One region of the Morganella sp. BCCO 40_0007 genome, then DNA from elsewhere that is predicted to be linked to it. Evidence: predicted binding sites of a transcription regulator. Region 1 holds the regulator's gene; each other region holds the start of a gene.
What was found. Region 1 encodes Fur, which represses iron uptake genes when iron is present. Its sites were predicted from a motif close to ATAATAATGAGAACNACTATCAA; they were not measured.
Positions count from the first base shown of each region.

Region 2: the regulator Fur is predicted to act here: its motif matches at 1,233-1,255, upstream of sufA (Fe-S cluster assembly scaffold SufA).
Region 3: the regulator Fur is predicted to act here: its motif matches at 1,481-1,503, upstream of R5268_RS08610 (TonB-dependent siderophore receptor).

Region 1 covers NZ_JAVBIN010000002.1:383,844-386,176, reverse strand. Annotated here, with positions in the region: gene glnS (glutamine--tRNA ligase) at 1-967, shown strand, start outside; gene fur (ferric iron uptake transcriptional regulator) at 1,098-1,547, opposite strand; gene fldA (flavodoxin FldA) at 1,726-2,256, opposite strand.
Region 2 covers NZ_JAVBIN010000015.1:8,206-10,538, forward strand. Annotated here, with positions in the region: gene sufB (Fe-S cluster assembly protein SufB) at 1-794, opposite strand, end outside; gene sufA (Fe-S cluster assembly scaffold SufA) at 810-1,190, opposite strand; gene R5268_RS17365 (hotdog fold thioesterase) at 1,529-1,954, opposite strand; gene R5268_RS17370 (FAD-binding and (Fe-S)-binding domain-containing protein) at 1,990-2,333, opposite strand, start outside.
Region 3 covers NZ_JAVBIN010000006.1:77,574-79,906, forward strand. Annotated here, with positions in the region: gene R5268_RS08610 (TonB-dependent siderophore receptor) at 1-1,447, opposite strand, end outside; gene R5268_RS08615 (hypothetical protein) at 1,681-2,091, opposite strand; gene R5268_RS08620 (N-acetylmuramoyl-L-alanine amidase) at 2,085-2,333, opposite strand, start outside.

The DNA of each region.
Region 1 (2,333 bases):
CCAGGATAACCGCCGTCTGTATGACTGGGTTCTGGATAACATCACTATCGATTGTCATCCGCGTCAGTATGAATTCTCACGCCTGAATCTCGAATACACCGTGATGTCCAAGCGTAAGCTGAATCAGCTGGTGACCGAGAAATTTGTTGAGGGCTGGGACGACCCGCGCATGCTGACTATTTCCGGTCTGCGCCGCCGTGGTTATACTGCCGCCTCTATCCGTGAATTCTGCCGCCGTATCGGCGTTACCAAACAGGATAACAACGTCGAAATGGCGGCGCTGGAATCCTGTATCCGTGACGATCTGAACGAAAGTGCACCGCGCGCCATGGCTGTTATTGATCCGGTGAAAGTCGTGATCGAAAACATGCCGGAAGGCGATGTGATGGTGACCATGCCGAATCATCCGAACAAACCGGAAATGGGCAGCCGTGAAGTGCCGTTCAGCCGTGAAATCTGGATTGACCGTGCTGACTTCCGTGAAGAAGCTAACAAACAGTACAAGCGTCTGGTGCTGAATAAAGAAGTGCGTCTGCGCAACGCGTTTGTGATTAAAGCTGAACGTGCGGATAAAGACAGCGAAGGTAATATCACCACTATCTACTGTACTTATGATCCGGAAACCCTGAACAAAGATCCGGCTGACGGCCGTAAAGTAAAAGGTGTTATTCACTGGGTCAGCGTGAAACACGCGGTACCGGCGGAAATCCGTCTGTATGATCGTCTGTTCAGTGTGCCTAACCCGGGTGCGGAAGATGACTTCCTGGCAACACTTAACCCGGATTCTCTGGTGATCCGTCAGGGCTTTGTGGAGCCGTCACTGGTGGCCGCAGACAGCAGCAAGCCGTATCAGTTTGAGCGTGAAGGGTATTTCTGTGCCGATGCCAAATTATCCTCAGCGGATAAATTAGTCTTTAACCGGACTGTCGGCCTGCGTGATACCTGGGCAAAAATGGAAAGTAAATAACAGATAACACATTGTTACTGATATAAAAAAGCCGTTCATGCGAACGGTTTTTTTGTTTGTGTCTGACGGAAAAAACACAATAAAAAAGGTGCATTACGCACCTTTCATACAATTCGGTTACCGGAGAGAATTATTTTTTCTCGTCGTGGATACCATCATCAGAACGGCAGTCGCCATCCGCACAGTGACCGTACAGGTACAGGCTGTGGTTGGTGAGTTTAATACCGTGACGTTCCGCGATATTTTTCTGACGTGTCTCAATGGATTCATCACTGAACTCAATGACTTTACCGCAATCCAGGCAGATCAGGTGATCGTGATGGTGTTGCTGGGTCAGTTCGAATACGGATTTACCGCCTTCAAAATTATGGCGGGTGACGATACCGGCATCATCAAACTGATTCAGAACGCGGTAGACAGTTGCGAGTCCAATCTCTTCACCGATATCGATCAGTTTTTTGTAGAGATCTTCCGCACTGACGTGATGGCACTCCGGATCCTGTAACACTTCCAGAATCTTCAGGCGGGGAAGTGTGACTTTCAGTCCTGCATTTTTCAATGCTTTATTGTTATCGGTCATGCGGATTTAGTCCTATATTGTCGCTGGTGAGCGCACTTCAGGGGAACGCTCAACGGCTGAACACAATGCCCGGCTATCAAAAGGCGTCAGGTGCGATTCGCCTGACCGATGCCGGACCGGATAATAATATCATTACATAAATAAGCAGAATTATCATTCGCAATTTACGGGGTAACCCTTAAATTGCCAGAATCTCGTCGAGACTCATTTCTTCGCGGATCTGCTCAACCCATTTTGCCACGCGTTCATTCGTCAGCTCAGGCTGGCGATCTTCATCAATCGCAAGGCCGATAAAGTGACTGTCATCTGCCAGTCCTTTTGACTCTTCAAAGTGGTAGCCTTCTGTCGGCCAGTGACCCACGATGGTGGCGCCGCGCGGCTCAATGATGTCACGGATGGTACCCATGGCGTCACAGAAATACTCTGCGTAATCCTCCTGGTCACCACAACCGAAGATCGCCACAATTTTACCGCTGAAATCAATTTCTTCCAGCGTCGGGAAAAAATCATCCCAGTCACACTGTGCTTCGCCGTAATACCAGGTCGGGATACCCAGCAGCAGGAAATCAAACCCTTCGATGTCCTCTTTGCTGCACTTGGCAACATCCCTGACTTCTGCGACATCATCGCCGAGTGATTTCTGAATCATTTTAGCGATATTTTCTGTGTTACCGGTGTCACTACCGAAAAATATACCTGCGATTGCCATAAATAAGCCTCTCAACCGAAAATCTCTGTACCTGCAAAAAGGACGCCGCAGCGACAACAAGCAGAAATTATAACTAT
Region 2 (2,333 bases), on a different contig from region 1:
GCATGCAGCTGATAGGTATCACGCACCGGTGCGGAGCAGCCTTCGATATAACTGACGTAGCTGCCTTCATCGGCGATCAGAATCGTGCGTTCAAACTGGCCGGTTTTGGCGGCGTTGATACGGAAATAGGTGGATAATTCCATCGGGCACCGAACCCCTTTCGGGATATAGACAAATGTGCCGTCAGAAGCCACCGCCGCATTGAGTGCCGCAAAAAAGTTATCGTGGCTTGAAACCACGGTACCAAGGTATTTCTGCACCAGTTCAGGATAATCATGAATCGCTTCCCCGAACGAGCAGAAAATCACGCCGTGTTTCTTCAGTTCATCACGGTAAGTCGTGGAAACGGAAACGGAGTCAAAAATCGCATCCACCGCCACCGCCTGCCCTTCACGAACCGGCACACCGAGTTTTTCAAATGCTTCTTCCACTTCACTGGTCAGGAAGCTGTCTGCCGGGCTTTGTACCGCTCCCGGCTGTGAGCCGCAGGTATCGTCACACGCACCGCATGACGGCGCGGAATAATAGCTGTAATCCTGATAATCCAGATGCGGATACTTCGCTTTCAGCCAGTGTGGTTCTTCCATACCGAGCCAGTGCTGAAAAGCCTCCAGCCGGAAATTGAGCATCCACTCCGGTTCATTTCGTTTGGCGGAAATGGCGCGGATCACATTTTCATTGATCCCTTTTGCCAGTTCATCCGTGGCGACGTTAGTGAAGAAGCCCTCTTTATAGCGCCCGTCATTCAGCCAGGTCTGAACGTCTTCACCAATCTCTGCATTGCTCTGAGACATAATATGGCTTCGCTCTTAAACCCCGAAGCTTTCACCACACCCGCAGGCATGCTGAGCTTTCGGATTATTGAATTTAAATATCTGATTCAGCCCTTCGCGGACAAAATCCACTTCCGTACCGTCAATAAACGGCATGGCTTTGCGCGGAACATACAGCCGGGCGCCATCGCGCTCAAACAGCATGTCGTCTGCATCCGCCTGATTAATCATTTCGAAAACATAACCAAACCCGGCACAACCGGACTGTTTGACACTCAGGCAAAGCCCGATACTGTCCGGGGTGTTATTCGTCAGTGTCACAATCTGTTTTGCAGCGGCCGCTGTCAGCGTGATCCCTGTCCAGTCATTATCATTCAGTGAAAAAGTTTCCACCGGGTTTGTGCTGTGTGTTGTCATTATTGACCTCATAAAATTCGACGGGAGCTCTCCGTAAACACCATGTTAATGATAATATTTCTCACTTCAACCACTTGCTTTGAAAGGACATTCCGATTATTGATTAAATAATAGACAAGCATATCAGACAAGCGTTATCATTTTTGAGCGGAAAGTGAATTAATTCATTGTTTGTAAAAGAGATTGTTTATCAATGATAAATGCTTATTACCGTACTGTTCAGTACATTGCTGATGGCACAAAAGGAATATTATAAATGCGACTTTTACAGAGAGAAGCCGGCGCAACGTGATTCCGGATGAAATTCACACTGCACCGACTAAAATGTTACTTAAATGTTAATTTCCGGTTCCGCGCAGAATGGCGGTGGTCAGCCGGGAGATACAGCACAAACGCTGCTGCTCATCAAAAATCTCTATCGACCAGACCTGCTGATTACGCCCGAGATGTACCGCCTTACAGTAACCGGTGACCACACCACTGCGCACCGCACGGACATGATTAGCATTAATCTCAACACCGACCACCGTTTCATCCCCTTCACTGCACAGATAACCGGCTACCGAGCCGAGACTTTCCGCCAGCACCACTGATGCTCCGCCGTGCAGCAGGCCATGCGGCTGTTTGGTCCGCTCATCAACCGGCATCACGGCGATCAGCTGTTCCGGCTCCACCGCTGTAAAGACAATGCCCAGATGACTGAGCATGTTCCCTTCCGAGATGCGATTCAGTTCTGCCGGTGTTGCAGGTCGTTTCCATATCATTGATAAGCTCTCCGCGTCGTGTTTTTATCCTGCTGTCAGGATACCAGTGTCAGCAGCGCCTGCAACGGGTGCAGCATGACTTTACCTTCCATCCGTTTCACCTGGCTGCGGCAGGAGTATCCGGTGGTCAGGCAGCGTTCTGACGGCAGTGACTGATACGGCTGAGCCCAGGAGAGCTGATAGATCCCCTTTGAGCGCGCCAGATTCGGCATTTCATGGCCGTAGGTTCCCGCCATTCCGCAACAGCCGGTGCTGACGGATTGCAGTGACGCACCGAAACGGCTGAACAGATTCTGCCAGGTTTTCACGCTGTCCGGCAGCGCGGTGGACTCGGTACAGTGGCTGAACAGATACCAGGGGGGAGTATTCACACTGATAT
Region 3 (2,333 bases), on a different contig from region 1:
CGAATGAACTGCCCGCATTCGCAAACAGCTTCCACTGATCATCAATATGATAAATCACGGACAGCGCCGGTAACGGCTCGCTGTAACTCTTGCTGCGGAACTGATTACGGAAACCGTCATCCAGATGAATGTTTATATTTTCATAACGCAGGCCGGGAATTACCGTCCAGTTACCGAAATTAATGGTGTCATCAATATAGACAGCATGGGCTTCAGTCCCGCCGGAGGTGTGCTGATAGTAGCTGTCGGTCTGCGGGCGTGAGCCTTGTGAACCGGTCGGATACCAGCCGGAACGGTAGGCTTTTTCATCTGCCGTTTCATTCAGATAACGGTAACCGAAGGTAATTTCATGGGACTGGTTATCAAAACGAAACAGCTGTGAATAGCTTGGTTCAATGGCGTAAGCGGTGTAGTGACGCGGATAGGAAACAAGACGGCTCTTACCGGCACTCGCATTTGTTCCCTCGCTTTCAATATAACTGCCACGGTAGCTTTTGCTGAACCAGGTCAGTAATTCAAACTGTTTGTCATCTTCCTGATGGCGGTATTTAAAGGACATATCCTGACGGTTGCCTTCAAAACGGTCAAACGGACGAACTGACTGATAAGGATCGGCTTTGTACTGCGCTTCCGACAGGCCGCCCGGCATCCCGGATTGCGCATGATAATAGTGGAAGTTTGCCAGCAGTTCATCGGTATCACTGAAGGCGTAACAGGTTTTCAGGATAATGTCATCGATATCGGTATTGTCGTTATTTTTGCGGTAACCCTGGCCGTGCAGGCCGGAGTAAAGCAGCATCGCGCCCGCAGAGCCATCTGCGGATGAACCGCCGACAGAAGCATCGGTCAGGGTTTTCAGCCCGCCGGTGCGTGCGCCCTGAGTTTTGACAGAGGCGGAACCGCTGAAGGTTTCCGGAATCGGTTTGGTGACAAAGTTAATCACGCCGCCGACGTTTTGCGGCCCGTAACGGACAGAGGTGGCGCCGCGCATCACATCAATGCTGCTGATGGAGCCTAAAGAGAGTGGTGACATCGATAACTGAGGCTGTCCGTAAGGGGCGGCAGCCAGCGGAATACCGTCGAGCAGAATGGTGGAGCGCGGGGAAAGCCGTGCCGGAAGCCCGCGGATACCGACATTGAGTGAGACATCGCTGCCGCCGGTGCCGTTACTGTCCCGTACCTGGACGCCCGGGATACCGCGCAGGGCATCCGCGATGGTTTCCGCACCGGACTCATCGATTTGTTTTTTGGTTTTGATGGTGCGGGCGCCGCCGTGGTTCAGCAAAATATCACTGTTATCCGTGTTATCCAGCCAGTTACCGACAACGACGATCGGGGTTTCGGTATCTGCGGTGGCGGCGAGACTGCCGCTGCTGATAAAAGCGAGTGCCAGCGCCAGCGGAGTGAGGCGGGCAGGGCGGTAGTATGCGTTACAGGAATCAGTCATCACTCAGTTTTCCGTGAGAATTTAAGAAAGCAAATGATAATTATAACCATTACCGGTGCGCAATGGTTTTTTAACGGAAAGTTACTAAGATGCTGATTTTATGATTCAGAATTTAGTTACAAAATGATTGATGCTGTAGTTATTTTCGGTGTGAATGTGAGCTTGCTGTTTTAGCGGGGAACAGGCGGTTTTATGGATTAGTCCGCCCGTTATCCCGGGAGAGGGCAGATATGTCAGCAATCGGGTTCATCACCGCATAAATAAGAATCAACCCATTCATTCTTTTCGCGGAACAGGTAGATATATTTACCATCAGGAAAGCGGATATCACCGGCACCGCTTGATGATATTCGCCATTCACCTGTCTGACCATTTTCAAGTTCAAGATTGCCGTATGAAATACAGGATGAATAATAATCATGATCCCATGACATGTCTGATGATGTCTCTGCTGACCGGAAGTAATTGATCAGTTGTTCTTTATTTGGTGTGAATTTTTTACAGGCATTAACTTCGCCCGCAGGGGGATTTTTTGTGACAGTGATTCCTGAGTTTTCTATTTCTATATTTTTTACAGACATAGCATTCATTGTTTCAGGAATGAGAGCTATAGTAAGTAACAGGATAGAAAATTTATTTACCATGATGCAGTACTCGCTTCAGTTGTGTTTTTTCTTGCTACATCAGGATGTTTATATACTTCAGATATTGAAATATCCAATGTTTCTAAAAGTTCTGATATCAGCCATTTAAGAGATGCATTTTGTTTGCTGTTCACTGCGTCATATATGTCTTTATTATCACTGTCACGTTCATAGTAACCGACAATTTCAATGCCGATACTATCAGTATTACTTGGGTAGCGATCCGGAAATGACTTTGCCTT